2 regions of the Streptomyces sp. NPDC107522 genome follow, and region 2 is predicted to be linked to the other one. Evidence: riboswitches for the same ligand, from Rfam matches in the RefSeq annotation. Region 2 holds a riboswitch; the other holds the start of a gene.
What was found. Region 2 has a riboswitch for S-adenosylmethionine ahead of thrC (threonine synthase). Riboswitches for the same ligand answer to the same signal wherever they lie in the genome.
Positions count from the first base shown of each region.

Region 1: another riboswitch for S-adenosylmethionine. It lies ahead of ACZ7L6_RS26840 (aminotransferase class V-fold PLP-dependent enzyme); the one in region 2 lies ahead of thrC (threonine synthase).

Region 1 covers NZ_JBVKAU010000008.1:354,076-369,289, reverse strand. Annotated here, with positions in the region: partial or broken gene ACZ7L6_RS26885 (cytochrome c oxidase subunit I) at 1-1,052, shown strand, start outside; gene ACZ7L6_RS26880 (cytochrome c oxidase subunit 4) at 1,049-1,447, shown strand; gene ACZ7L6_RS26875 (L,D-transpeptidase) at 1,579-2,832, shown strand; gene ACZ7L6_RS26870 (response regulator) at 2,927-3,328, opposite strand; gene ctaE (aa3-type cytochrome oxidase subunit III) at 3,474-4,094, shown strand; gene qcrC (cytochrome bc1 complex diheme cytochrome c subunit) at 4,175-4,987, shown strand; gene qcrA (cytochrome bc1 complex Rieske iron-sulfur subunit) at 4,984-6,033, shown strand; gene qcrB (cytochrome bc1 complex cytochrome b subunit) at 6,030-7,667, shown strand; gene trpD (anthranilate phosphoribosyltransferase) at 7,933-8,997, shown strand; SAM riboswitch class IV at 9,069-9,185, shown strand; gene ACZ7L6_RS26840 (aminotransferase class V-fold PLP-dependent enzyme) at 9,330-10,697, shown strand; gene ACZ7L6_RS26835 (glycerate kinase) at 10,652-11,845, opposite strand; gene ACZ7L6_RS26830 (SLC13 family permease) at 11,964-13,379, opposite strand; gene ACZ7L6_RS26825 (response regulator transcription factor) at 13,437-14,099, opposite strand; gene ACZ7L6_RS26820 (sensor histidine kinase) at 14,096-15,214, opposite strand, start outside.
Region 2 covers NZ_JBVKAU010000006.1:153,153-167,825, forward strand. Annotated here, with positions in the region: gene ACZ7L6_RS20995 (alpha,alpha-trehalose-phosphate synthase (UDP-forming)) at 1-473, opposite strand, end outside; gene ACZ7L6_RS21000 (glucosyl-3-phosphoglycerate synthase) at 612-1,556, opposite strand; SAM riboswitch class I at 1,717-1,883, shown strand; gene thrC (threonine synthase) at 1,902-3,185, shown strand; gene ACZ7L6_RS21010 (MoaD/ThiS family protein) at 3,281-3,556, shown strand; gene ACZ7L6_RS21015 (cold-shock protein) at 3,999-4,205, shown strand; gene groL (chaperonin GroEL) at 4,617-6,239, shown strand; gene ACZ7L6_RS21025 (class I SAM-dependent methyltransferase) at 6,317-6,988, opposite strand; gene ACZ7L6_RS21030 (NADH:flavin oxidoreductase) at 7,169-8,296, shown strand; gene ACZ7L6_RS21035 (metallophosphoesterase family protein) at 8,325-9,185, shown strand; gene ACZ7L6_RS21040 (MFS transporter) at 9,297-10,778, shown strand; gene ACZ7L6_RS21045 (hypothetical protein) at 10,779-11,354, opposite strand; gene ACZ7L6_RS21050 (DinB family protein) at 11,384-11,932, opposite strand; gene ACZ7L6_RS21055 (aldo/keto reductase) at 12,042-12,884, opposite strand; gene murQ (N-acetylmuramic acid 6-phosphate etherase) at 12,911-13,846, opposite strand; gene ACZ7L6_RS21065 (MurR/RpiR family transcriptional regulator) at 13,986-14,673, opposite strand, start outside.

The sequences.
Region 1 (15,214 bases), on a different contig from region 2:
TGGCCGCCGCGCTGTTCGCGCTGGAGGCGGACCGCAAGTTCGGCGCGCACATCTTCGACTCGGCCAACGGCGGAGCCCTGCTGTGGCAACACCTCTTCTGGTTCTTCGGCCATCCAGAGGTGTACATCATCGCGCTGCCGTTCTTCGGCATCATCAGTGAGGTCATCCCGGTCTTCTCCCGCAAGCCGATGTTCGGCTACATGGGTCTGATCGCGGCGACCATCGCGATCGCGGGTCTGTCCGTGACGGTGTGGGCGCACCACATGTACGTCACCGGCGGTGTGCTGCTGCCGTTCTTCGCCTTCATGACGTTCCTCATCGCCGTCCCCACCGGCGTGAAGTTCTTCAACTGGATCGGCACCATGTGGAAGGGCTCCCTGTCCTTCGAGACGCCGATGCTGTGGGCGACCGGCTTCCTCATCACCTTCACCTTCGGTGGTCTGACCGGTGTCATCCTGGCCTCGCCGCCGATGGACTTCCACGTCTCAGACTCGTACTTCGTGGTGGCGCACTTCCACTACGTGGTGTTCGGCACCGTCGTCTTCGCGATGTTCTCCGGCTTCCACTTCTGGTGGCCGAAGTGGACGGGCAAGATGCTCGACGAGCGCCTCGGCAAGATGACGTTCTGGACGCTGTTCATCGGCTTCCACGGCACCTTCCTCGTCCAGCACTGGTTGGGTGCCGAGGGCATGCCGCGTCGTTACGCCGACTACCTCGCCGCCGACGGCTTCACCGCCCTGAACACGATCTCGACGATCAGCTCGTTCGTGCTCGGCGCGTCGCTGCTGCCCTTCTTCTACAACGTGTGGAAGACGGCCAAGTACGGCAAGCCGGTCGGCGTCGACGACCCGTGGGGCTACGGCCGCTCGCTGGAGTGGGCGACGTCCTGCCCGCCGCCGCGGCACAACTTCCTCACCCTGCCGCGGATCCGTTCCGAATCCCCGGCGTTCGACCTGCACCACCCTGAGATCGCCGCGCTCGACGAGCTCGAGAACGCCCCGCACGGGGGCAAGGCTCTGGCCGGCAACGGCGCCAAGGAGGCCGGCAAGTGAAGATCCAAGGCCGGATGTTCATGTGGCTGAGCGTCTTCATCCTCGCCATGGCGGTCGTCTATGGCGTGTGGTCGAAGGAGCCGGCCGGTACCACCGCGCTCTTCCTGGCCTTCGGCCTGGCCATCATGATCGGCTTCTACCTGGGCTTCACCGCCCGGCGGGTCGACGTGGGCGCGCAGGACGACAAGGAAGCGGACGTCGCGGACGACGCCGGCGAGGTCGGGTTCTTCAGCCCGCACAGCTGGCAGCCGCTCTCCCTCGCGATCGGTGGCGCCCTCGCCTTCCTGGCGATCGCCGTCGGCTGGTGGCTGCTGTACTTCTCGGCGCCGCTGATCCTGGTCGGCCTCTGGGGCTGGGTCTTCGAGTACTACCGCGGTGAGAACCGCACCCAGTAACACGAGCTGAGCTCAGAGGGAGCCCGGACACTCCGTCAGGAGGGTCCGGGCTCCTGCTTTTGCAGCAACACCCCTCACCCGAACGCGTCACCCCGCGCGCCACGGCTGACGCGGCTTCCTAGCGTGAAGCCATGACCAACCCACCACCGCGCACGAGCACCGTCATAGGCTGCACACTGCTCGTGATAGCGCTCGGCGCGAGCGCCATAAGCTGCAGCAGCGACGGCAACCCGCTGTCCGCCGACCCGTACGACGCGGCGGACCAGATCGCCTTCAACGGCCCCTCCGGCGGCGGCAAGAAGGCCGACCCCGACAAGCCCCTGGAAGTCACCACGGAGGACTCCGACGGCCGAATAACCGACGTCACCGCCAGGGACGCCGCAGGACGCTACGTCGCGGGCGAACTCTCCGCCGACGGCACCCGCTGGCACAGCACCTCCCCGCTGGCCGCCGACGCCCGCTACACGGTGCGCGTGAGCACCGAGGACGAGGACGGCGCCCCCGGCCGCAAGGTCCTCACCTTCGTCACCAGCAAGCCGACCGCCAAGAAGCATCTGACGGCGAAGTTCGGCCCGAAAGCGGGCAAGTACGGCGTGGGCCAGCCCATCACGGCCGAGCTGAACCAGCCGGTCAAGGACCCGAAGCAGCGCGCCATAGTCGAGCGGGCCCTGAAGGTCGACTCCACGCCCGCGGTGGAGGGCGCCTGGCACTGGGTGGACGACAAGGAACTCCACTACCGTCCCAAGGAGTACTGGCCCACCCACGCCACCGTCCGAGCCCGCAGCAACCTCGACGGCGTCAAGATCAGCGACCGCCTCTGGGGCGGCAGGGTCAAGCCCCTGACCATCACCATCGGCGACCGGGTCATCGCTGTCACGGACGCCTCGGCGCACCAGATGACCGTCTACAAGAACGGCGAGGTCATCAGGGAGATACCGGTCACCACGGGCAAGCCCGGCTATGACACCCGCAACGGCGTCAAGGTCGTACTGGCCAAGGAAGGTACCGTTCGCATGACCAGCGCGAGCATCGGCGCCTCGGACTTCTACGACCTGACCGTCCACCACTCGGTCAGGGTCACCAACAGCGGCGAGTACGTCCACGCCGCCCCCTGGTCGACCGGCTCCCAGGGGTACGCCAACGTCAGCCACGGCTGCACGGGCATGAGCACCGGCAACGCCGCGTGGTTCTACGACACCATCAGCGAGGGGGACATCGTCCAGGTCGTCAACTCGGGCGGCGACACGATGGCCCCCTTCGGCAACGGCTTCGGCGACTGGAACCTGGACTGGAAGAAGTGGCGCAACGGCAGCGCGTTGCTGGGCGGCACCCCCGACGGCCCGAGCCCGTCGGAGAGGGCAAGGCTGAGACCACAGAGCGTGTGAACGCCCCCAGGGGCAGCGTCCCCAGGGGCGCGGGGAACGGCGCGACAAGCCACGGATCACCCGCAGCCGCCGCAAAACCTGTTGAACCGAGCTCCTAGGCGCTCTGAAGCCTCTTCGTCCGCAACAGGGAAGCCAACGCCGCCGCGAACTCCACCGGCTCCACAGGCAACGTCACAGCCGCCTCAGCCCGGCTCCAGGTAGCGAGCCACGCATCCTGAGGGCGCCCGATGAGCAGCAGCACCGGCGGGCAGTTAAAGACCTCGTCCTTGATCTGCCGGCAGACCCCCATGCCCCCCATCGGCACGGCCTCACCGTCCAGCACACAGACGTCGATCCCGCCCTTGTCCAGCTCCTTGATGACGGCACCAGGAGTCGCACACTCCACGAACTCCACCACCGGCACATCCGGAGCAGGCCTCCGCCCCGTCGCCAACCTCACCTGCTCGCGGGTGTTGGAGTCGTCGCTGTAGACCAGCACCGTGGCGGTCGGCTGCATTGTTCCTCCGTGACGTCAGCGTCGTAAGGACAGGCCTGTTGGCCCGGATGCTACTCCCTTGAACACCACGTCAACACCGGTATGAACGGGGAAGACACTCCGAACGGCACCCCCCGGAGTGAGGGCGGGATAAGCGACCGACATAATGTCGGTCGTGGCGACAGCAACGACAGTAGACAAGGGTCACGCGCACCCGTCGGTCAACCGGCCGAACCTCACCAGCGTCGGAACCATCATCTGGCTGAGTTCCGAGCTGATGTTCTTCGCGGCCCTCTTCGCGATGTACTTCACCCTGCGATCGGTGACGGGGCCCGAGTTCTGGAAGGAGAAGGCCGACTTCCTGAACTTCCCGTTCTCGGCGACGAACACCACGATCCTGGTGCTCTCCTCCCTCACCTGCCAGCTCGGCGTGTTCGCCGCCGAGCGCGGTGACGTCAAGAAGCTCCGGGGCTGGTTCATCGTCACCTTCATCATGGGTGCGATCTTCATCGGCGGTCAGGTGTACGAGTACACCGAGCTGGTCAAGCACGAGGGCCTCTCGCTCTCGTCCGACCCGTACGGCTCGGTCTTCTACCTGACCACCGGCTTCCACGGCCTGCACGTGACGGGCGGCCTCATCGCCTTCCTGTTCGTCCTCGGGCGCACCTACGCGGCCAGGAGGTTCACCCACGAACAGGCGACCGCCGCGATCGTCGTGTCCTACTACTGGCACTTCGTCGATGTCGTCTGGATCGGCCTCTTCGCCACGATCTACATGATCAAGTAGCCGGGCCCGATCCCGCGCCGCGTTCCACAACGCACCTACCGCAAGCATCGACGCAGAAGATCCTGACACCGGGGTAATCCGTGAAAAAGCTCTCCGCACGACGACGCCATCCGCTGGCGGCGGTCGTCGTCCTACTCCTCGCGCTGGCGTGCACGGGGGGGCTGTACGCCGTGTTCGCTCCCGCGGACAAGGCGCAGGCCGAGGAAACCGCCCAGTCCCTCACCATCGAGGAGGGCAAGAAGCTCTACACCGTCGGCTGCGCCAGCTGCCACGGAACCGGCGGTCAGGGCACCTCCGACGGTCCGAGCCTCGTGGGCGTCGGCGCCGCGGCCGTGGACTTCCAGGTCTCGACGGGCCGTATGCCGGCCGCCACCTCCCAGGGCGCCCAGGTCCCGCGGAAGAAGAACATCTACTCGCAGGCCGAGATCGACCAGCTCGCGGCGTACATCGCCTCGCTGGGCGCCGGTCCGTCCATCCCGACCGAGGAGCAGTACGGCCCCGAGGGAGCGGACATCGCCAAGGGCGGCGAGCTCTTCCGCAACAACTGCGCCCAGTGCCACAACTTCACCGGCAAGGGTGGCGCGCTGACGCACGGCAAGTACGCGCCGACGCTCGAGGGCGTCGACCCGAAGCACATCTACGAGGCCATGGAGACCGGCCCGCAGAACATGCCGTCGTTCCCCGACACCACGCTGTCGGAGCAGAACAAGAAGGACATCATCGCGTACCTGAACGCGGTCAACAGCGATGAGACGGTCAACCCGGGCGGTCTGGAGCTGGGCGGCCTCGGCCCGGTCAGTGAGGGCCTCTTCGCCTGGATCTTCGGTCTCGGCGCATTGATCGCGGTCGCCGTCTGGGTCGCCGCTCGGACCGCAAAGGCCAAGAAGTCATGAGTAGCCAAGACATTCCAGAAGAGAACCTGCCCGCTGAGCAGGACGTCACCGTTGCGGTAGCGGACGAGAAGGACCCCTTCGCCGACCCCGGCCTGCCGCCCCACGAGCACCGGATCCAGGACATCGACGAGCGGGCCGCCAAGCGGTCCGAGCGCACGGTCGCCCTGCTGTTCACGGTGTCGATGCTGGCCACCGTCGGCTTCATCGCCTCGTACGTCGCGATCCCGCACGACAAGTCGGTCTTCGTCTTCCCGATCGGTCACCTCAACGCGCTGAACTTCGCGCTGGGTCTGACCCTCGGTGCGGCGCTGTTCTGCATCGGCGCGGGCGCGGTCCACTGGGCCCGCACCCTGATGTCCGACGTGGAGGTCGCGGACGACCGGCACCCGATCGAGGCGTCGCCCGAGGTCAAGGCCAAGGTCATGGCCGACTTCAAGCAGGGCGCCAAGGAGTCCGCGCTGGGTCGCCGCAAGCTGGTCCGCAACACGATGCTCGGCGCGCTGGCCCTGTTCCCGCTCTCCGGTGTCGTCCTGCTGCGTGACCTCGGCCCGCTGCCCGGCACCAAGCTGCGCCACACCCTGTGGTCCAAGGGCAAGCTGCTCGTCAACATGAACACCAACGAGCCGCTGCGTCCCTCGGACGTCGCGGTCGGCTCCCTCACCTTCGCCAAGCCGGAGGGCCTGGAGGAGCACGACCACGACTTCCAGAACGAGATCGCCAAGGCCGCCCTGATGATCGTCCGGCTCCAGCCCGACGACATCAAGGACAAGCGCGAGCTCGAGTGGTCGCACGAGGGCATCGTCGCGTACTCGAAGATCTGCACCCACGTCGGTTGCCCGATCTCCCTGTACGAGCAGCAGACGCACCACGTGCTCTGCCCCTGCCACCAGTCCACCTTCGACCTCTCCGACGGTGCCCGAGTGATCTTCGGCCCGGCCGGTCACGCCCTGCCGCAGCTGCGCATCGGCGTGAACGACGAGGGCTACCTCGAGGCGCTCGGCGACTTCGAAGAGCCCGTCGGTCCTGCTTTCTGGGAGCGCGGATGAGCACTACGACGACCCCCGAGTCCCGCTCTCGCGGGAAGGCACCGGCCGGCGAGCGCGTCGCCGACTGGGCCGACGGCCGGCTGGGGATCTACTCCCTGGCCAAGGCCAACATGCGCAAGATCTTCCCCGACCACTGGTCGTTCATGTTGGGTGAGGTCTGCCTCTACAGCTTCATCATCATCATCCTCACGGGTGTGTACCTGACGCTGTTCTTCCACCCGTCGATGAACGAGGTGGAGTACCACGGCTCCTACGTCCCGCTCCAGGGACAGCTCATGTCGGAGGCGTTCAGCTCGACCCTGCACATCTCCTTCGACGTGCGCGGTGGTCTGCTCATCCGGCAGATCCACCACTGGGCCGCGCTGATCTTCCTCGCCGGCATGTTCGTGCACATGATGCGCGTGTTCTTCACCGGCGCGTTCCGCAAGCCGCGTGAGATCAACTGGCTGTTCGGCTTCCTGCTGTTCGTCCTGGGCATGTTCACCGGTTTCACCGGCTACTCGCTCCCGGACGACCTGCTCTCCGGTACGGGTGTGCGCTTCACCGAGGGCGCGATCCTGTCCATGCCGATCGTCGGCACGTACATCTCGTTCTTCCTGTTCGGCGGCGAGTTCCCGGGCGTCGACTTCGTGGCCCGCTTCTACTCGATCCACATCCTGCTGCTGCCGGGCATCATGCTCGGCCTGGTCGTCGGCCACCTGATCCTGGTCTTCTACCACAAGCACACGCAGTTCGCGGGCCCCGGCAAGAGCAACAAGAACGTCGTCGGCATGCCGCTGCTGCCGGTCTACATGGCCAAGGCCGGAGGCTTCTTCTTCCTGGTCTTCGGTGTCATCGCGGCCATCGCGGCGGTCGCCCAGATCAACCCGATCTGGGCGATGGGCCCCTACCGTCCCGACCAGGTGTCCACCGGCGCCCAGCCCGACTGGTACATGGGCTTCGCCGAGGGTCTGGTCCGCTACATGCCGGGCTGGGAGATCAACCTCTGGGGCCACACGCTGGTCCTGGGTGTGTTCATCCCGCTGGTGCTCTTCGGTGTGGTCCTGGCGGCGATCGCGGTCTACCCGTTCATCGAGTCCTGGGTCACCGGCGACAAGCGCGAGCACCACATCCTGGACCGTCCGCGCAACGCCCCGACGCGTACCGCGTTCGGTGTCGCCTGGATCACCGTGTACATGATCGGCCTGGTCGGCGGTGGCAACGACCTGTGGGCCACCCACTTCCACCTGTCGATCAACGCGGTCACCTGGTTCGTCCGGATCGGGTTCTTCGCCGGACCGGTCCTCGCGTTCATCATCACCAGGCGGATCTGCCTCGGCCTGCAGCGCCGGGACAAGGACAAGGTGCTGCACGGCCGCGAGTCGGGCATCATCAAGCGCCTGCCGCACGGTGAGTTCATCGAGGTGCACGAGCCGCTCAGCCAGGACGCGCTGCACACCCTCACCGCGCACGAGCAGTACAAGCCGCTCGAGATCGGCCCGACGGTCGACGAGAACGGCGTCGAGCGCAAGGTGAAGGGCTCCGAGAAGCTGCGCGCCAAGCTCAGCAAGGCGTACTTCGGCGAGGACGGCCAGATTCCCAAGCCGACCGTCGAGGAGTACAAGGAGATCACGAGCGGCCACGGCCACCACTGACGCTCCGCTGGTAGCGCCGCGTTTGGTAGTGCCGCGTTGTGTCGGTTGTCGTCTGCGGCTCCGTCGAGGCTGGTCGCGCAGTTCCCCGCGCCCCTAAAAGGGGCGCGGGGAACCGCGACCCTGCCAGGACCGTTCAGCCACGCCACGTTGAAGGGCCCCGTCCGAAGACCGGACGGGGCCCTTCTTCATGCCCCGTGGCTGGATAGGGTGGACCTCGTTGAGATTCTCGTCCCGTAGTGCGGGACGCCTGACCCAGGAGCGGCTTATGAGCGCTGTGACCCCCGCTGGAGGCGACACCGCGGCGGGCCGTTCCTGGCCCCTGCTGCTGAACGGCCTGCTGGACGGCCGGAACCTGACCGCCGACGACACCGCGTGGGCGATGGACCTGATCATGCGCGGCGAGGCGACGGACGCGCAGATCGCCGGCTTCGTGGTGGCGCTGCGGGCCAAGGGAGAGACCGTCGAGGAGATCGCGGGTCTCGTCCGGACGATGTACGAGCACGCGAACGTGATCGAGGTGTCGGGCCCGACCGTCGACATCGTCGGTACGGGCGGCGACGGCGCGAAGACGGTGAACATCTCCACGATGTCGTCGATCGTCATCGCCGGCACGGGTGCCAAGGTCGTCAAGCACGGGAACCGGGCGGCGTCCTCGGCATCGGGCGCCTCGGATGTGCTGGAGAAGCTCGGCGTCAATCTTGAGCTGACGCCGCAGCGGGTGGCGGAGGTCGCGGAGGAGGCCGGGATCACCTTCTGTTTCGCGGTGAAGTTCCATCCGTCACTGCGCCATGTGGCGGCCGCGCGAGGCCAGTTGGGCATCAGGACCACCTTCAACGTCCTCGGTCCGCTGACCAACCCGGCGAAGGTGAAGGCCCAGGCGGTCGGCGTGGCGGACCCGCTCATGGCGCCGATCGTCGCGGGCGTCTTCGCCGAGCGCGGCAACTCCTCGCTGGTGTTCCGCGGTGACGACGGCCTCGACGAGCTCACGACGACGTCCACGTCCCGGGTGTGGGTGGTGCGCGACGGCAAGGTGACCGAGGAGGCCTTCGACCCGCGGGACGTCGGCATCGAGCTGGTGCCGGTGGAGGCGCTGCGGGGCGCTGACGCCTCGTACAACGCCGACGTGGCGCTGCGCCTGCTGAACGGCGAGACGGGGCCCGTCCGGGACGCCGTACTGCTGAACTCGGCTGCCGCGCTGGTGGCGTTGAACCCGACGGACGCCTCGCTCACCGAGCAGATCCGGGCCGGGATGGCGAAGGCGGCGGAGTCGATCGACTCCGGGGCGGCCAAGCGGACCCTCGACCGCTGGGTGGCGGCCAGCAACGCATAGCGCGGAAGGGCGGTCCCGTAATTCGGACACGGGTTGCGGGACCGCGATCACTTCACGTACGTTCTTGACCAGGTCATGAGTGACAGTCATGAGGCCCCGGCCGACTGTCCGGCAACCCTCCGTCCGTGGCGGGGTGCCCCGGGTGAAGACCAGGCCGTAGGCAGCGAGGTCTACGGCAAGCGCGGGCCCCTCTCGAAGCCAGGGGTCCTGGTCGTTCGAGGGAGTCTTCCGTGAGCAAGCGAATGCGATAGGGCCGCCGAGCCCCGCCTCCGCGCACCCTTTTTCTCTTCTCTGCATGCCTTCAACTCGCATGCCCCTCACGGGAGTTCGCCATGTCTGTCGCCACCGCTGCCGCCGCCCAGTCCGTTTGCTCCCCGCTGCCCGTTCTGGGCCGGGATGTCACCGTCCCGCTCGTCACCGGCGGCGAGGTCACCTACGCCGCGCTCGACTACGCCGCCAGCGCGCCCGCCCTCCAGCGCGTCTGGGACGACGTGGCCGCCTACGCTCCGTACTACGGCAGCGTCCACCGCGGCGCCGGCTACCTCTCGCAGCTCTCCACCGACCTGTTCGAGAACGCCCGCAGGACGGTCGCCGAGTTCCTCGACTGCCGGGACACGGACCAGGTGGTCTTCACCCGCTCCACCACCGACTCGCTCAACCTCCTCGCCGCCGCCCTCCCGGCCGACTGCCAGGTCTTCGTCTTCGAGACCGAGCACCACGCCTCCCTGCTGCCTTGGCGCGACGCCCGCGTAACCTACCTCAACGCGCCCCGCACCCCGCGCCAGGCCGTCGAGACCCTCGAGCGCGCCCTCGCCGACCGCGACCCTTACGGCCCGGCCCTGGTCTGCGTCACCGGCGCCTCGAACGTCACCGGCGAGCTGTGGCCCGTACGCGAGCTCGCGGCCGCCGCCCACGCGCACGGCGCCCGGATCGTCCTGGACGCCGCCCAGCTGGCCCCGCATCACCCGGTGAGCGTCCGTGACCTCGACGTCGACTGGGTCGCCTTCTCCGGCCACAAGCTGTACGCCCCCTTCGGCTCCGGCGTCCTGGCCGGCCGCGCCGACTGGCTGAGCGAGGCCGAGCCGTACCTCGCGGGCGGCGGCGCGAGCCGCAAGGTCGCCCGGCGCGAGGACGGGGGAGTGGACGTGGAGTGGCACGAGAGCGCCGCCCGCCACGAGGCCGGCTCCCCGAACGTCATCGGCGCCTACTCCATCGCCTCCGCCTGCAAGGCCCTCACCGAGGCGGGCTTCGACCAGCTCGTCGCCCGCGAGCAGTACCTGATCGAGAAGGTGCGGGCAGGGCTCGCCGAGGTGCCCGAGGTCCGGATCCTCTCCCTCTTCGGCGACGACGCCCCCCGCGTCGGCGTGATCTCCTTCGTCGTCGACGGCTGGAACAGCTCCCACTTCGCCGCCGCCCTCTCCGCCGAGTACGGCATCGGGGTGCGCGACGGCCTGTTCTGCGCCCACCCGCTGGTCCGGACGCTGCTGGGCAGCGACCCGCAGACGCAGGGCGAGTGCGGTGCTCCGGAGGCGGCGCCCGGCGAGAAGTCCCTCAACGCGATCCGGGTGAGCTTCGGGGCCGGTACGCCGGACGAGCACGTGGAGCGGTTCGTGAACGCCGTGAAGGAGCTCGTGACCGACGGGGCGAAGTGGAACTACCGTACGGAGGACGGGCGTTGCGTTCCGGACACGTCGGCGTGAACCGGTAGCCGGGCGCCCAGCAGGATCATCCGCAGGGCGCGTTCGGTGGCGTCCGTGAGGAGTTCGGAGGCCCGGACGAGGGCCTCCGCCAGGGCCATCGGCGCCGGCAGGATCCCGCTGAACGCGTCCACGCCCGGCACGTCGTGCGCGCCCTCGCCGAGCGTGCCCGCCAGCACGAGCACCGGGCGGCCGTACAGCTTGGCCCGGCGGGCCACTTCGGCCGGGACCTTGCCGCGGGGCGTCTGGTGGTCCAGGGCGCCCTCGGCGGTGACGACCAGGTCGGCGCGCGCGAGGCGGGCGTCCAGGTCGAGGTGGTCCAGGAGCACGTCGAAGCGCGGGAGCAGTCGGGCGCCCAGCGCGGCGAGGCCCGCGCCCAGGCCGCCGGAGGCGCCGGTGCCGGGGCCGGCGTACAAGTCCGTGTCCACGATCCCCAGATCGCAGGTGAGGACGCGCGCCCAGTTCTCCAGCCCCGCCGACAGCTCCTCCACCTGCGCGGGCGTCGCCCCCTTCTGCGGGCCGAAGACGCGGGCCACGCCGCGCTCGCCGCACAGCACGTTGTACGGGTTGCAGGCGACGAGCAGCTCCACGTCCCGCAGGCGCGGGTCCAGGCCGGCGGGGTCGATCCGCGCAAGTCGCGTCAACTCACGTCCCCCGCGAGGGAGTTCGAAGCCGTCGGCGTCCAGCAGCCGGGCGCCGAGGGCCTGGAGCGCGCCAGCGCCGCCGTCGGACGTACCCGAGTCGCCGCAGCCGATCAGGATCCGCCGTACGCCCGTGTCGAGCGCGGCGCGGATCAGTTCGCCGACGCCGTACGTCGTCGTGGCGCCCGGGTCGCGCAGGGCGCGTGGGACGAGGGAGAGGCCCGCGACCGCGGCCATCTCCACGACTGCGGTGTCTCCGGCGCCCAGCAGTGCGAAGTGCGTGCCGACCGGCTCGCCGACCGGGCCCGTGGCGGGCAGTGCGACGAGCCGTCCGCCGGTAGCGGCGGCCAGTGCGGTGGCCGTGCCCTCGCCGCCGTCCACCAGGGGGATCAGGTCGAGCACGGCGTCCGGCAGGACCCGGCGGACGCCGTCCGCGATGGCGTCGGCGGCGGCCTGGGCGGACAGGGACTCCTTGAAGCCGCTGGGGGCTACGACGACTCGGGTCAGCATCGGAGGTCTCCTAAGCAGATCGGATGCGTACGGCGGCAACGCCCTCTTGAGGGGCGCGGGGAACTGCGCGACCAGCCACGACGGCGCAGCAGACAACCGACGACCCATCGCGGCCCTCTCATCGCGTCACGGGCACGCCGAGCAGCGGCCACACCGCCACGGCGAACAGCAGGACGAGGGCGGCCGTCAGCGGGGCCAGGACGGCGGACAGGCGCAGTAGGTCGCGCGGGGTGTAGGTGGGCGTCCCCGGGATGTCGGAGAAGAGGGTGACCGGCTTCGCCGAGGCCGGGAGGGTGTGGCAGAAACCGGCCGCCGCGGTGGACGCGAGTGCGGCGGCGACCGGGTTGACCCCGGAGCCCACGGCGGCCGCGACGACCAGCGGGACCAGGACCGAGGAGCGGGCCGAGCGGGACTGGAGGACGAGGTGGGCCGCCGTGCTGACCGCGATCACGGCGATCAGGAACAACACCGGGCCGACTCCACCGGGCAGCCCGTCGACCAGCCACTTCGCGGCCCCGGAGTCGGCGAGCGCGACGCCCATCGCCATCGTCGCGGCCATGAACAGCAGCAGCGACCAGGGGACCGTCTTCAGCGCGTCCTTCAGACGCACGGTGCCGAGGGCCGGCGAGGCGGCCACCACCGCGCCGATCAGCGCCACGACCGCGGGCGGTACCCGGTGCAGCGGCTCGCTGCACCACAGCAGGACGACCGTGCCGAGCAGTAGGGCGCAGCGTTTCTCGGCCTGCGTCCAGGAGCCGGTGACCGGATGGTCGCTGTGCTCCTGGATCTGCTCGGGGGTGATGCGCACGGCACCCTTTCGGTCCGCGCGCCGAGTGGCCGTCAGGAGGACCGCCTCGGCGGCCAGATGGGACGACGCCACGGCCAGGGGCAGGCCGAGCAGCAGCCACTCGGTGAAGCCGATCCGGTCACCGGTGGCCTGCCACAGCACCGACACGGTGATCAGATGCGCGCCCGCCCCGATCAGTGTCGCCACCGCCGACAGCAGGATCACGGTCGGGAACAGCAGTGCCAGCATCACGACCAGCCGCCTGCGGCCGGCCAGCGCCTTGGCGAGCGCGAGGAACACCGGCAGCGCGAGGGCGGCCCGCCCCGAGGTGGCCGGCACCGCGAACGCCGTGACGACCAGGGCGGCGGTGGTCAGGTGCACGAGCTGCCGTACGGTGCGTGCCCCGCCGACCAGGAACGCCGCCGCCCGCCCCGCGAGCCCGGTCCGGGTCACCGCCGCCGCCAGCACGAAGGCGCAGATCAGCAGCCACACCGTGGAGTCGCCCAGGGTGCCGAAGAGGGTGTCGCTGCTGATCACCCCGGTCACCGTCAGTGCGAGTCCGGCGCCCAGCGCGATGTACGTGTCGTCGACCGGCGTGGCGATCCAGGCGCAGGTCGCCAGGGCGAACACGGCGAGGGTGAGGCGGGCGTCGGCGCCGAGGCCGGGGAAGTTGCCGGGCACCGCGAGCAGTGCGCACAGGGAGAGCGCCACACAGAGCGCCGCGCTCAGACGGAGGTTCAGGGTCACGTCATCGAGGGTTCACCCGGGCGGTGAGCGGTCGATGAGCCGCACATGAAGAGAACTTCACGCGGGGAGCCGGTACCCCATGCCCCGTACCGTCTCCAGCTGCTCGGCGCCCAGCTTCTTGCGCAGCGCCCGTACGTACACGTCCACGATGTTCGATCCGGGATCGAAGTCGTAGCCCCACACGTGCGACAGGATCTGCTCGCGGGACAGTACCTGCCCCGGATGCCTCAGGAACAGCTCCAGGAGTACGAACTCACGTGCCGTCAGGTCCACGGTCCGCTCCCCGGCGCGCGCCCGCCGGGTGCGCAGGTCGAGGGTGAGCGAGCCGGACCGCAGCACCGTCACCTCGGGCGCCCGGGCCGCCGTACGCAACCGCAGGCGCACCCGCGCGAGCAGTTCCTCGAAGCGGAAGGGCTTGGTCATCCAGTCGTCGGCGCCGCCCTCCAGACCGGCCACCGTGTCCCGTACGGAGTCCCGCGCGGTCAGCACGATCACCGGGACCGTCACCCGTGCCTCCCGCAGTTCCCGCAGGACCGTGAAGCCGTCGCGGCCGGGCAGCCCGATGTCCAGGACAACCAGATCGAAACTGCCGGTCAGCGCGTACTCGTGAGCGGCCTCGCCGTCGCCGACGACGGTCGTGGTGAAGCCGTTGGCGCGCAGGCCCTTCTCGACGAAGGAGGCGATGCGCTCCTCGTCCTCGACGATGAGAATGCGGGTCACGTCTGTGCCTCTCCCAGTACCAGTGCGAAGGTGGCGCCGCCGCCCTCGGTGGCGCGCAGCCGCACCCGGCCGCCATGCGCCTCGGCGATCGCCCGGACGATCGACAGGCCGAGCCCGGCCCCCGAGCCGTGGGCGCCGCGCCGGGCCGTGCCGCGGCGGAACCGTTCGAAGATCACCTCGGCGTCCTGCGGCTGGACTCCGGGCCCGGAGTCGGCGACGTACAGCTCGACGCCCTGGCCGTCGGCGCGGGAGCCGATCCGGACGGTCTGCCCCGGCGCGGTGTGCTGCACGGCGTTCTGCGCCAGCTGGACCATCGCCTGGGTGATCCGCTGCGGGTCCAGCTCGGCCTCGACGTCGGCCACCTCGGCGAGCTGCCAGTCCCGCCCGCCGAGGGTGCGGGCCTTGACGTAGACGTCGGCGGTGAGCTCGGCGAGTTGCACCGGCTCCGGGGCGACGAAGTCGGGGCGCTCGGCCTTGGCGAGCAGCAGCAGGTCCTCGACGATGCGGCTCATCCGGTCCAGCTCGTCGGTGACCAGGCGTATCGTCTCCTCGCGCTCGGCGGGGTCGTCGCCCATGAGCTCCAGGTGCCCGCGCACGATGGTGATCGGCGTGCGCAGTTCGTGGCCCGCGTCGTCGACGAACTCGCGCTGGGCGGCGAAGGCGCGCTCCAGCCGGTCGAGCATGGCGTTGAACGTCTCCGCGAGCGCGGCGATGTCGTCGCGCCCGTGCACCGGGATACGGCGGGTGAGGTCCTGCTCGGTGAGCTGCGCGGCCGCGGTGCGCACCAGCCGTACGGGCTTGAGGATCCGCCCGGCGACCACCCAGCCGATGCCGGTCATCAGCAGCAGGGCGACTCCGGAGATGGCGAGCAGGACGCGGAACTGGTCGTTCACCGCGGCCTGCTCCCGCCCCGGGTGGAAGGCGACGACGAACGCGGCCTCCGTCTCGCCGCCGGCCCGGGCGACGGCGACCTTCGCCCAGCGGATCTCGCCCGACGCCCGGTGCAGCGTGCCGGTGGAGTCGGGTGAGTCGTAGATACGGCGCAGCGCGTCGTCGTCCCTGTGCAGCGGCAGGGCGACGGGGATGTCGCGCTCCTGGAAGAACTGCGCGGGGGT
Region 2 (14,673 bases):
ACGAGGGTCAGGTGGTAGTCCTGCACCAGGACCGCCGCTCCCGGCGCCGCCTGCCCGGCCAGTGCCTCCGCGAAGGCGCGGTTGTACGTCTCGTACGACGCCCACCGGCGCCGGAACTCAGCGTCGAAGACCGGCTCCAGCGGTGTCTGGTAGAGCATGTGGTGGACGAACCAGAGGACCGAGTTCGCGATGCCGTTGTACGCGTCCGCGTGCACGTCTGCCGGGATGTCCAGCATCAGCACGCCGTCCTCGCCGACCCCGCGCCGCACCGCCTCGCGGTCACCGTCGGACAGCGCCGAGCACACCCACAGGGCGCCGGCGTCCGGCCCGATCGCCGACAGCCCGGAGACGACTCCGCCGCCGCCCCTCTTGGAGTGCAGCGAGCCGTCGTCGCGCACTTCGTACGAGACCGGGCCGCGGTTCGACGCGACCAGCACCTTGGCCGCACCCTGCGCATCCTGCGTGGTAGCCATACGCCTCAACCTAGCCCGGCCCCGAAACGCTCAAACGTGCGGTTCCGCTCAGTGGCGGGTTCCGTATACGGCCGGGACGCAGCCCGCACCGGCCGTCATACGGTCGGCGTAACCGGCCTGTACGTCCTGTGCCGGACGTCACGCGACCTTCCGCGTCGCGTACTCCGCGATCTCCACCATCGGCGGCCGCTCCTCCGTGTCCACGGAGTACGTGCGCGGCTCGAACCCGTCCTCGCCCCGCTCGAACTGGGTGAGGGAGGGACGGATGAGGTGGCCGCGGGCCAGTCGCAGCTGGGCCGTGCGGTAGATCGCGGCGGACATCCGGCCGAGGGCCTGCCCGTCCTGGTGGCGGTGCTTGCGGACACCCACGTCCACCTGCGCCAGGGCGTCCAGGCCCACCAGGTGCAGGGCGTCGACCAGCATGCCCAGCTCGACGCCGTATCCGACGGGGAACGGGAGCTGTTCCAGCAGGGAGCGGCGGGCCGCGTACTCGCCGCCGAGCGGCTGCACGAATCCGGCCAGCTGCGGCCAGTGCATGTTCAGCAGCGGGCGGGCCATGAGTTCCGTGACCCGGCCGCCCTGGCCGGCCGCCCCGCCGAGCGGACGGTCGTACATGCCCTTGACCAGGTCGACCTCGGGGTCGGTGAGCAGCGGGCCGACGATGCCGGAGACGAAGTCGGAGGAGAACTCCTTCAGGTCGGCGTCGATGAAACAGACGATGTCCCCGCTCGTGACGAGCAGCGAGCGCCACAGGACCTCACCCTTGCCGGGCACGGCCGGGATGCGCGGGAGGATCTCGTCCCGGTGCACCACGGTCGCGCCCGCGGCGGCGGCCACCTCGGAGGTGCGGTCGGTGGATCCCGAGTCGACGACGACGATCTCGTCGACCAGCGGGACCTGCTGCATGAGGTCGTGACGGATGACCGCGACGATGTCGCCGACCGTCTCCTCCTCGTTGAGCGCGGGCAGTACGACGGAGACCGACTGACCCGTACGCTGCTTGGCGGCCAGGAGCTGGTGCAGTGGGCGATCGGTCACGGACCAGGAGCGGGTGCTCAGCCAGCGCTCGACTTCTTCCAGCACAGTCTGTGGCTCCTCACTGTTCGTGATCACATCTGCTGACCGTGTGATCCATCTCGCGGTTCGGACGACTATCTCAACTGTCCTGGCCTTCGGTTACAGTCTTGAACAACGCGGATGACCATCGCATGTCCGGGGTCAACCGCTGTTAACAACCGCATACAGCTCATCCAGAGGGGCAGAGGGAAACGGCCCGATGAAGCCCCGGCAACCCTCCAGTCGGCTCTCGTAGCGATCACCGCATCACCGTCGATCGGCTCCGCGAGGCTCCCGGCTAGGGAAGGTGCCAAATCCGTCTCACGGCGAGATGCGTCGTGAGGAAGATGAGGAGAAAGGGCCTCGCCTCACATGGCTGTGCAGACTGTTGCAAGCACCACCGATTCCACCGTAGACCTCGGTCCCGCCGCGGCGCTGTCCTGCCGCGAGTGCGGTCACCGCGTCCCGCTCGGCCCGGTCTTCGCGTGCGAGGAGTGTTTCGGCCCGCTGGAGATCGCGTACGACTTCTCGGCCTACGACACCGAGGAGCTCCGCAAGCAGATCGAGGCGGGACCCGCGAACATCTGGCGTTACGCCCCCCTGCTGCCCGTCCCCGCGGACGTGGCGGACAAGCCGAACCTCAACCCCGGCTGGACCAAGCTCGTCAAGGCCGACAACCTCGCGCGCGAGCTCGGCGTCACCGGCGGTTTGTATGTGAAGGACGACTCCGGTAACCCGACGCACTCCTTCAAGGACCGGGTGGTGGCCCAGGCGCTGGAGGCGGCGCGCGCCTTCGGCTTCACGACCCTCTCGTGCTCCTCGACCGGCAACCTCGCCGGTGCGGTGGGCGCCGCGGCGGCCCGCGCGGGCTTCCGGTCCTGCGTGTTCATCCCGCACGACCTGGAGCAGGGCAAGGTCGTCATGGCCGCGGTCTACGGCGGCGAGCTCGTCGGCATCGAGGGCAACTACGACGACGTGAACCGCTTCTGCTCCGAGCTGATCGGCGACCCGGCCGGCGAGGGCTGGGGCTTCGTCAACGTCAACCTGCGGCCGTACTACGCGGAGGGTTCGAAGACCCTGGCGTACGAGATCTGCGAGCAGCTCGGCTGGCAGCTCCCCGACCAACTGGTCGTCCCGATCGCCTCCGGCTCCCAGCTCACGAAGATCGACAAGGGTCTGCAGGAGCTGATCAAGCTCGGGCTCGTCGAGGACAAGCCGTACAAGATCTTCGGCGCGCAGGCCGAGGGCTGCTCGCCGGTGTCCACCGCCTTCAAGGCGGGGCACGACGTCGTCCGCCCGCAGAAGCCGAACACCATCGCCAAGTCGCTGGCCATCGGCAACCCGGCCGACGGGCCGTACGTCCTGGACATCGCGCGCCGCACGGGTGGGTTCGTGGAGGACGTGACGGACGAGCAGGTCGTCGACGCGATCAAGGTCCTTGCCAGGACCGAGGGCATCTTCGCGGAGACCGCCGGTGGGGTGACGGTGGGCGTGACGAAGAAGCTGATCGAGAACGGGGTTCTGGACCCGAGCCTGACCACGGTCGTGCTCAACACCGGCGATGGACTCAAGACGCTGGATGCGGTGGCCGGTACGGGGCTTACTGCGACCATTCGTCCCAACCTGGACTCGTTCCGCGAGGCGGGTCTCGTCTGACGGGCCTGTCCCATTGATTTCGTCTGCGGGCCGTGGGGGGCTGGTCGCGCAGTTCCCCGCGCCCCTGAGGGCGATTAGCTGACCGGAGGTCACACGTGAGCGTCAACGTCCGCATCCCCACCATCCTGCGCACCTACACGGGTGGCCAGGCCGAAGTGAGCGCCGAAGGCGCCACCCTCGCCGAGGTCATCGCCGACCTGGAGAAGAACCACACGGGTATCGCCGCCCGGGTTCTCGACGACCAGGGCAAGCTGCGTCGGTTCGTCAACGTGTACGTCAATGACGACGACGTCCGTTTCGAGCAGGGGCTGGAGACGGCGACGCCGGACGGTGCGGGTGTCTCCATCATTCCGGCCGTCGCCGGCGGCTGACCGAATGACCGATCATTACCATCGGTAACTCGCGTTACTGAGAGTTCATCGAATTGCCCCCTCCGTGAGAGAAGCGGAGGGGGCAATTCTGTGTGGTTGAGCGAGGTACAGTTGGGGAACATGCCGCCGATCCGCGGGTCGGCAGCCCTTCATTTCTGCCGTATGCCCGACAAGAAGTAGCCAAAGTGTGCGGGTTTTTTGCGGCTTTTGTTCCCTTTGCCGGGTCCGACTTGACCTGAAGTCAGGGGAATTGTCCCCACATTCCCGACCGGTCGTGCCCGGATTTCTCGTCCGATTGACCTGTTGCAGACGGCAGTTGGGCAGATACATTCAGCCGCGGTCGACGCGTTCCGGCGCACGCCCCCGACCGATGGGGGGTGAGGTCTGACCCGGATCCGCGAAGTGTGGATCTGTGCAAGGGCCAGTAATAGGGGAGTTAGGCATGGCTCAGGGCACCGTCAAGTGGTTCAACGCGGAGAAGGGGTACGGCTTCATCGCGGTCGACGGTGGTGCGGATGTTTTCGTCCACTACAGCGCGATCCAGATGGACGGGTACCGCACCCTGGAGGAAGGTCAGCGGGTCGATTTTGAGATCTCGCAGGGCCAGAAGGGGCCGCAGGCGGACATGGTCCGTCTGGCGACCAGCTGAAGCACGCGTCGACTCAACTCAGCGACGTTCTTCTTCGAAGGGCTCGCACCTTCCGGGGTGCGGGCCCTTCGCCATGTCCGGGGCCCCTTCGGTGGTCGTTCGGGACCTGTTCGGAGCCTGTTCGCCGGAGGCTGACCGCCCCGCCCGATCCCCGAGAGCCGCTTGCGCCCGCCCGTCGCCCGACCGCCACCCCTCGACGAGCGCCCGCTTCGCGAGCGCGCCTTGCACTCTCCTGGGTCGAGTGCTAATCATTGGCGTTAGCACTCTGAAGGTGAGAGTGACAATGAAGGACCGGGTCGGTGAGGCCCGCAGGCCAGGTGGGGCAAGGAACCACGAGGCATGCGTGCCGTCCGTCGCGGGCGCGGGCGCGGTCCGAAGGAATCACCCCCAGTCCTGGAGGGACCACTTCACATGGCCAAGATCATCGCGTTCGACGAGGAGGCGCGGCGCGGCCTCGAGCGCGGCATGAACCAGCTCGCGGACGCCGTCAAGGTGACGCTCGGCCCCAAGGGTCGCAACGTCGTCCTCGAGAAGAAGTGGGGCGCCCCCACGATCACCAACGACGGTGTCTCCATCGCCAAGGAGATCGAGCTCGAGGACCCGTACGAGAAGATCGGCGCCGAGCTGGTCAAGGAAGTCGCCAAGAAGACGGACGACGTCGCCGGTGACGGTACGACCACCGCGACCGTTCTCGCCCAGGCCCTGGTCAAGGAGGGCCTGCGCAACGTAGCCGCCGGCGCCAACCCGATGGCCCTGAAGCGCGGTATCGAGAAGGCCGTCGAGGCCGTCTCCGCCGCCCTGCTGGAGCAGGCGAAGGACGTCGAGACCAAGGAGCAGATCGCCTCCACGGCCTCCATCTCCGCCGCCGACACCCAGATCGGTGAGCTCATCGCCGAGGCCATGGACAAGGTCGGCAAGGAAGGCGTCATCACCGTCGAGGAGTCCCAGACCTTCGGTCTGGAGCTGGAGCTCACCGAGGGTATGCGCTTCGACAAGGGCTACATCTCGGCGTACTTCGCCACCGACATGGAGCGTATGGAGGCCGTCCTCGACGACCCGTACATCCTGATCGCCAACTCCAAGATCTCCTCGGTCAAGGACCTGCTCCCGCTGCTGGAGAAGGTCATGCAGTCGGGCAAGCCGCTGCTGATCATCGCCGAGGACGTCGAGGGCGAGGCCCTGTCGACCCTGGTCGTCAACAAGATCCGCGGCACCTTCAAGTCCGTCGCGGTCAAGGCCCCGGGCTTCGGCGACCGCCGCAAGGCGATGCTGAACGACATCGCCATCCTCACCGGTGGCGAGGTCATCTCCGAGGAGGTCGGTCTCAAGCTCGAGAACACCTCCCTGGACCTCCTGGGCAAGGCCCGCAAGGTCGTCATCACCAAGGACGAGACCACCATCGTCGACGGTGCCGGCTCCTCCGAGCAGGTCGCGGGCCGTGTGAACCAGATCCGCGCCGAGATCGAGAACAGCGACTCGGACTACGACCGCGAGAAGCTGCAGGAGCGCCTGGCGAAGCTCGCCGGCGGTGTCGCGGTCATCAAGGCCGGTGCCGCCACCGAGGTGGAGCTCAAGGAGCGCAAGCACCGCATCGAGGACGCCGTCCGCAACGCGAAGGCCGCCGTCGAGGAGGGCATCGTCGCCGGTGGTGGCGTGGCCCTCATCCAGGCCACCGCTGTCTTCGAGAAGCTGGAGCTCGAGGGTGACGAGGCGACCGGCGCCCAGGCCGTGAAGCTCGCGCTCGAGGCCCCGCTGAAGCAGATCGCCGTCAACGCCGGCCTCGAGGGCGGCGTCGTGGTGGAGAAGGTCCGCAACCTCACCCCGGGTCACGGCCTGAACGCCGCGACCGGCGAGTACGTCGACCTGGTCGCCGAGGGCATCATCGACCCGGCGAAGGTGACGCGTTCCGCGCTGCAGAACGCCGCGTCGATCGCCGCGCTGTTCCTCACCACCGAGGCCGTCATCGCCGACAAGCCGGAGAAGGCCGCCGCGCCCGCCGGTGGCGGCATGCCGGGCGGTGACATGGACTTCTGATCGGCCTGACGGTTGATCAACGTCCTTACCGAGGGCGGCACTTCCTGCGCACGCAGGGGGTGCCGCCCTCGGGCGTTTCAGCAGGGGGCGTAGTGCGACCCGACCGCGGGCTGCCCTGTGTAGTTCGGCCCGGCGGCCGGATCGGCACCGAGATACCGGAACGGGAGCGTCACCTCGCGCCCGCCGTCCAGGGTGAGCCGGTGGTGCCGGGCGCTGTACCGGAACCCGGCCGCGCGCAGGGCCGCGACCGCCGCCCGCCCCGCCGCCGACCCGTCGGGCCCGCGCACCGACTCCGGGTCGAAGTGCGCGGCCAGCAGTCCGTCGGGGCCGAGCCAGGTGGCGGCGCGGGTCAGAAGCCCGAGCTGGTCGCCGACGTAGTGCAGACCGTGCACGCAGGTGATCAGGTCGTAGGTCCGGGTCGGCGCCCAGGAGGACACGGAGGTCACGATCTCCTCCACGGTGGGCGGGGCCGGGGTGGGGGCGAGCGGGCCGACCAGGTCGACGCCGGTGAGTACCGCGTCACCGGGCAGGGCCGAGGCGGCCTCGCGCAGGGCGCGGCCTTCCCCGCTGCACAGGTCCAGCCAGGACGGGGCGGCGGGGCGGGCGGCGAGCCGGGCGAGGGCGTCGAAGCCCAGTTCACGGGCGTAACTGTTCACTCCGGCGAGACCGCGCTCGCGGTTCATCGTGTTGTTGGCGACCACGGAGGATCGTTCCAGCTCGCTCGCGGAGACCAGCGGGGACTGCGGCATAGGGGCATTCTCGGGGGCGGGGCGGAGCGGGGGAGTGGCCCGGCTCACAGTCGGGATCCGCGGGGTGCGGAATGTGGGGCAGCGCATAGTCGGTTGCTTAAGTAGCTGCAACAATGCGTGCGCACATACCGTCCGGTTTCCAGTCGCCGGCCGACCCAGCCACTCCCGAGGAGCCCCTGCGTGACCGTCACCGAGACCTCCGCCTCCCGTGCGGCCCAGATCCTGTCCCGGCCGACCGTGATCAACGGCCTGACCGTCCCCAACCGCATCGTGATGGCGCCGATGACGCGCATGTTCTCCCCGGGCGGCGTCCCCGGCGAGGACGTGCTGTCGTACTACTCCCGCCGGGCCGCCGCGGGCGTCGGCCTGATCGTCACCGAGGGCACCTACGTCGGCCACGATTCCGCCGGGCAGAGCAGCCGGGTCCCGCGGTTCCACGGTGAGGAGCAGCTGGCGGGCTGGGCGAAGGTCGCCGAGGCCGTGCACGCGGCGGGCGGCACGATCGTGCCGCAGCTGTGGCACATCGGCATGGTGCGCAAGGAGGGCCAGTCGCCCTACCCCGAGGCCCCCGCCGTCGGCCCCTCCGGCCTTCGTATCGGCGAGGACGAGGTCACCGGCAAGGAGATGACCCAGCGCGACCTGGACGACGTCATCGCCGCGTTCGCGCAGGCCGCGGCGGACGCCGAGCGCATCGGCTTCGACGGTGTCGAACTGCACGGCGCCCACGGCTACCTCATCGACCAGTTCCTGTGGGCGGGCACCAACCGCCGCACCGACGCGTACGGCGGTGACCCGGTCGCCCGTACGAAGTTCGCGGCGGAGATCGTGGCCGCCGTACGCGAGAAGGTCTCGCCCGACTTCCCCGTCATCTTCCGCTACTCGCAGTGGAAGCAGGAGGCCTACGACGCCCGGCTCGCCGAGACCCCGGAGGAGCTGGAGGCCATCCTGACCCCGCTCGCCGCGGCCGGCGTCGACGCCTTCCACGCCTCCACCCGCCGCTACTGGCTCCCGGAGTTCGACGGCTCCGACCTCAACCTGGCCGGCTGGACGAAGAAGATCACCGGCAAGCCCACCATCACCGTCGGCTCGGTCGGCCTCGACGGCGACTTCATCGGCGCCTTCATGGGCGAGGGCTCCACGGTCAAGGGCATCGACGACCTCCTGGACCGCCTCGAAGCCGAGGAGTTCGACTTCGTCGCCGTCGGCCGGGCGCTGCTCCAGGACCCGGAGTGGGCGGCGAAGGTCCTGGCCGGCCGCTTCGACGAGCTGGCGCCGTACGACGCGGCCTCGCTGAAGACCCTGAGCTGAGCCCCAACTCGCGGCTAGTGTCGGAGAGATGAGAATCCTTCATCTCTCCGACACTCATCTCGAACGCACCGACACACCCAACAAGTACGGCGTCAACGCCACCGATTCGCTGCGGCTGATGCTCGCCGAACTGCGCCATCTCCGGGACGTGGACGCGGTCGTCGTCACCGGGGACCTCGCCGACGACGGAGCCGTGGAGGCGTACACGGCCGTACGGGATCTGGTGGGCGAGTTCGCCCGGCGGCTCGGGGCACCGGTGTTCTGCACGACCGGCAACCACGACGAGCGGGACGCCTTCGGCAAGGTGCTGGGCAGCGGGCACCCCGAGCCGGAGGTGGTGCTGGAGTCCGAGGCGTCGGAGCGGGCCGCGGTGAGCACGGTCGGGGGCCTGCGGTTGGTGACGCTGGACTCGCTGGTGCCGGGGAAGGTGTACGGCGAGCTGAGCGCGCGCCAACTGGAGTGGCTGAAGGGTGTGTTGAGCACCCCGGCCGAGCGCGGGACCGTCCTCGCCTTCCATCACCCGCCGATCAGCCTCGACATCTCGGCGACCCAGCCGTTCTTCGGATTGCGGAACCCGGGCGAGCTGGCGGAGGTGATCCGGGGCAGTGACGTACGGGTCGTGCTGACCGGGCACTACCACCTCCAGCTCTGCGGGCTGCTGGAGTCGGTGCCGGTGTGGGTAACGCCGGGCGTGGTCAACCGCATCGACCTGACGGCCGCGCCCGGAACGGAGCGAGCCGTGCGCGGGGCGTCGGCCTCGCTGGTGGAGCTGGACGGGGCGGCGGGGCCGATGTTCCACACCTTCCATGCGCGCGACCCCCGGGCCCACGAGACGGTGTACGAGCTGGACGAGCAGCGGGTGCGGTCGTTCGTGGAACGGGAGGCCTGAACGGAACAGGAGGGGCGAAACCCTCTCGGTTGAGTAAGTCAATCACCTGACTTAAAGTTGCCTCGGTCAATTAGGTGTCATTCCCGCGCGTATGCCGACGGAGGCCGACCCATGTCCGACGCACCGACCCGTACCGCCGAGCCGGACGGAGGCTCCGCCCCGCCGAGCTCGAACGCCGTGGTGGCGGTGCTGGCCTTCGCCGGGATCGTCGTCTCGCTGATGCAGACCCTGGTCATCCCGATCGTCCCGGAGCTGCCCAGGCTGCTCGACGCCCCCGCGTCGGACACCGCCTGGGCGGTCACGGCGACGCTGCTCGCGGCGGCCGTGGCCACGCCGGTGATGGGGCGGCTCGGCGACATGTACGGCAAGCGGCGGATGCTGCTGGTCAGCGTCGTGCTGCTGGTGAGCGGCTCCGTGGTCTGCGCCCTGAGCGAGTCGCTGGTCCCGATGATCCTCGGGCGGGTCCTCCAGGGCCTGGCCTCCGGTGTGATCCCGCTCGGCATCAGCATCATGCGCGACGAACTCCCCGCCGAGCGTCTCGGCTCCGCCACCGCCCTGATGAGCGCCTCCCTCGGCATCGGCGGCGCGCTCGGTCTGCCCGCCGCCGCCCTGATCGCCGACAACTTCGACTGGCACGTCCTGTTCTGGACGTCGGCCGGGATGGGCGTCGTGGCGCTGGTGTGCGTGCTGCTGTCGGTGCCCGAGTCCAAGGTGCGCACGGGCGGCCGCTTCGACCTGGTCGGCGGCATCGGCATGGCGGCCGGGCTGGTCTGTCTGCTCCTCGCCATCTCCAAGGGCGCCGACTGGGGCTGGGGCAGCGGGACGACGCTCGGTCTGTTCGCGGCGGCCGTGGTCCTCCTGGCGGCGTGGGGCTGGTGGGAGCTGCGCACCGAGCAGCCGCTGGTCGACCTCCGTACGACGGCCCGCCGTCAGGTACTGGTCACCAACCTGGCCTCGATCGCCGTGGGCTTCGCGATGTTCGCGATGAGCCTGGTCATCCCGCAGATCCTCCAGCTCCCCGCGCAGACGGGCTACGGCCTCGGCAAGTCGATGCTGGTGGCGGGCCTGTGCATGGCGCCGTCGGGCTTGGTGATGATGGCGACGGCCCCGCTCTCGGCCGCCCTCTCCCGGACCAAGGGCCCGAAGGTCACCCTCATGGCCGGTGTCCTCATCGTGGCCGCCGGCTACAGCCTCAACATCGTCCTGATGTCGGAGGTCTGGCACTTCATCCTGGTGGCCTGCGTCATCGGCGCCGGCGTCGGCTTCGGGTACGGCTCGATGCCCGCGCTCATCATGAGCGCCGTGCCCGCCTCGGAGACGGCCGCCGCGAACAGCCTCAACACGCTGATGCGGTCCCTCGGTACGTCCACGGCGAGTGCGGTCGCGGGCGTGATCCTCGCCCAGATGACGACCAACCTCGGCGGGTACGCCCTCCCGTCCGAGAACGCCTTCAAGGTGGTCCTGGCGGTGGGCGCCGGGGCGGCGCTGCTGGCGTTCGTGGTGGCGTCGTTCATTCCGCGGCAGGGGATGACTGCCGCCGGGGCGCCGGTGGCGGAGGGCACTGCGGAGAAAGCGGCGGCGGCGACGTCGTAGCTACAGATTCCCCATCGGCTCGATGTCGACCTTCACCGGCGTACCCCAGACGCGCAGCACCTCGTAGTCCGTGAACTCGTGCACGAGCCGGTAGGCCATGGCGGGGCGCGGGCCGCGGCGCTGGGCGGCGAGATACAGCTCGGCCTCCCGGCGGTCGCGGCGCGGGGTGCCGCAGAGCTGCCACTCCTGGCCGTTCCACAGCTCCGGCAGCCAGCGCTGCTGGGGCTGGGGGCGGTCGCCGCGGACGCCGTAGCGGGAGGGGGCGGGGTGCTCGGGGGAGCGGGGGACCGCGGGGCCGGTGCCGTTGAACTCGGAGCGGCGGGCGGCTCGGCGGCGGGTCTCGCAGAGCAGGCAGAGGTCGGGGGCCGCGGGGTCGACCGGGCCGGCGGGGTGCTCCGGGCAGCGGGTGGTGCGGGCGGCGGTGCTGACGCTCTCGTCGAGGAGATCGAGGGCGCGGCGCAGGTCCGCCTTGACCTCGTGCAGCCTGGCATCCGGGGTGTCGGCGGTGAGGGCCTCGCCGTGCTCGCCGAGGAGGCGGAGGGCTCGGCCCAGAGCCGTCAGTTGTGCGTGGTTCATGGATGCCAGTCTGCCGGGTCTGCGGAGGGTCAGCCCATGGTCTTGGCGCCGTCCAGGGACTCGCGGATGATGTCGGCGTGACCGGCGTGCTGCGCGGTCTCGGCGATCACGTGCAGCAGGACCCTGCGGGCCGACCACCGGGCACCGGGCTCGTTCCACGGGGCCTTGGGCAGCGGGTGCGACGCGTTGAGGTCGGACAGGCTGTTGACCAACTCGTCGGTGCGGCGGGCCACTTCGGCGTAGTCGGCCAGGATGCCTTCCAGGGTCTCGCCGGGCAGCATCCGGAACTCGTCGGCGCGCTTGGCGAAGTCGGCCTCGGTCATGGCGGTGAAGTCGGGCATGGCCGACGGGCCCTGCTGGATGAAGTCCGCCCAGTGCCGCTCCACCGACGCGACATGTTTGACCAGGCCACCCAGGCACAGCTCGCTGGCGGTGGTCCGCTGCCCGGCCTGCTCGTCGGTGAGGTCGCGGGTGGTGAAGCGCAGGAAGTGCCGGTGCTTGGCCAGCGCTTGGAGCAGGTCGGCGCGCTCGTCGGTGGCGGCGGGGGTGGCGGTGGTGGTGTTCGTGGTGTCCTGCATGGTCTCGTCCCCTCCAGGGGTTTCCGGAGTCCAGGGCTTCCTGCTCCCTCGGTCGAGACCACGTTAGGAGTTATTGAGGTCAGTTTCTGTCCTCAATGGGAAAGCTTCGTCAGAGCGACTCGGAGGCGCGGTTCAGGCGGTCGTACTGGTCCCGGCTGAGGTGTACGGCGTCCGCCGCGACGTTCTCCTCCAGGTGCGGGGTGCTCGTCGTCCCCGGGATGGGGAGGATCACCGGGGAGTGGGCGAGGAGCCAGGCGAGGACCACCTGGGTCGGTGTGGCGTCGACCTCCTTGGCCACGGCGGCGATCTCGGCCCTCGCCCCCGAGGTCCCCGCTGCCACGGGCCGCCACGGCAGGAACGCGATGCCCGCCGCCTCGCAGGCCTTCAGTACGGGTTCGTGCTCGCGGTCGAGGAGGTTGTAGCGGTTCTGGACGCTCGCGATGTCCACGACGGCGCGCGCTTCGGCGAGTTCGGCGACCGTCACCTCCGACAGTCCGATCCGGCCCACCTTGCCCTCGTCGCGCAGGTCGCCCAGGGCGCCGAGCTGGTCGGCGAGCGGTACGCCCGGGTCGAGGCGGTGGAGTTGGAGCAGTTCGATGCGGTCGAGCCGGAGGCGGCGCAGGGCCTCGTCCACCTGGGCGCGCAGATCGGCCGGCTCGCCCGCGTGCCGCCAGCCCTCACCGGTGGTGGTGCGGCGGATGCCGACCTTGGTCGCGATCACGAGCCCTTCCGGATACGGGTGCAGGGCCTCGGCCAGGAGATCCTCGTTCGCGCCCCAGCCGTACATGTGCGCCGTGTCGATCAGCGTGACACCCAGCTCCACGGCACGCCGGGCGACCGCGAGGCAGGCCGGACGGGTCTCGGCGGAATCGGGCCGCAGGTGCATCGCCCCGAACCCGAGCCGTCGTACGTCCAGGTCGCCGCCGATAAGAAACGTCGTCGTAGCCGTCATGCGCCCACGCTAACAACGGAGTTGACTCAGCTCCCCGCTGTTTTCAGCGCCGCCCGCAGATGACCGCCCGCCCTGGACAGCAGCCCGTCGGCGGTGGGCCCGTCCACGCCGGCCAGCAGGATCAGGATCGCCGTCTTCACCTCGCCGCCCGCCTCGGTCAGCGCCCGCTCGATGTCCGCGTCGGCCGCGCCCGTGGCCAGGGCGACGATACGGCGGGAGCGGGCCCGCAGCTTGTCGTTGGAGGCGCGCACGTCGACCATCAGGTTTCCGTACGTCTTGCCGAGCCGGATCATCGTGATCGTCGAGAGCATGTTGAGGACCAGCTTCTGGGCCGTGCCGGCCTTGAGGCGGGTCGAGCCGGTCAGCAGCTCCGGACCCACGACGATCTCGATGCCGTGCTCGGCCGCCGCGGCGAGGGCGCTGCCGGGATTGCAGGACAGCCCGATCGTCAACGCGCCCCGCGCCCTCGCATGGTGGACCGCGCCGATCGCGTACGGCGTCCGCCCGGAGGCGGAGATGCCGACGACCGTGTCGGCCGGGGTGAGCGCCAGGGCGTCGAGGTCGGCCCGGGCCAGTTCCGCGGAGTCCTCGGCGCCCTCGATCGAGGTGACCATCGCTTCCGGACCGCCCGCGATGATCCCGACGACCTGGCCCGGCTCGGTGCTGAAGGTGGGCGGGCACTCGGAGGCGTCGAGCACACCCAGGCGGCCGGCGGTGCCGGCACCGGCGTAGACGAGACGGCCGCCGCGGGCCATGCGCTCCGCGATGGCGTCGATGGCGGCGGAGATCTCCGGCAGCCGCGAGGCGACGGCACCCGGCACGGAGGCGTCCTCAGCGTTCATGAGCCGGGCGATGTCGAGGGTGGGGAGCTGATCGATCTCGGCGAGTTCCGGCCGGAACGCCTCGGTGGTCAGGCTCTCCAACTCGGCGCGGAGGTCACGGGGGTTGGATGTCGAGGTCATGAGGGACGGCTCTTTCTCATGTGCGGTGTCCTGTCCGACCTTCAGGGGCGCGGGGCTGTGTCCATGTGCGGCTCCGCCGCGTGGGCGCGACCAGCCACACACGACCCGCAGAGTCCCGCGAACGGCCGGGCCTACGGTCTTATCTGCGATGCCGATGCGCCAGCGCCTCATAGGACGCGGCCAACGCAGGCGCCGCCGTCTCATAGGTCTTCTGCGCCACCCCCACGAACAGGCAATCCACCACGAGCAGCTGACTCGTCCGGGACGACATCGCCGCCGGCCGCAACTCACTCTCCCGCGCGGTCGACGTGGTCAGTACATGGTCGGCGTACTGAGCGACCGCGCCATCAGGCCGCCCGGTGATCGCGACGGTGGTCGCCCCGCGCTCGAACGCCACCCGCAACGGCTCGATGACATCCCCCGTCGACCCGGAGTGCGTGATCGCGATGGCCACGTCACCGGCCCGCAGCTGCACGGCATTGGTCACGGCGAGATGCGGGTCGCTGTGCGCGTGGGCTATCAGCCCTATCCGCAGCAGCTTCTGGGTGAGGTCCTGCGCCACCAGCCCGCTCGCGCCGACGCCGTACACATCGATCCGGCGGGCCGTGGCCGCGGCCGCCACGGCCGCTCCCAACTGGGCCGTGTCGAGGCCGGCGGCCGTGTCGGCGAGGGTCTGCTGCTCGTCGTAGGCGAGCTTCGCGACCACGTCGGCGATCGGGTCGTCCACCGCGATGTCGGTCGTTATGGCGGGGGCGCGGCCCGACTGCTGCTGTGCGGCGAGGCCGGCGAGGGCGAGGCGCAGGTCGCGGTAGCCGGGATAGCCGAGG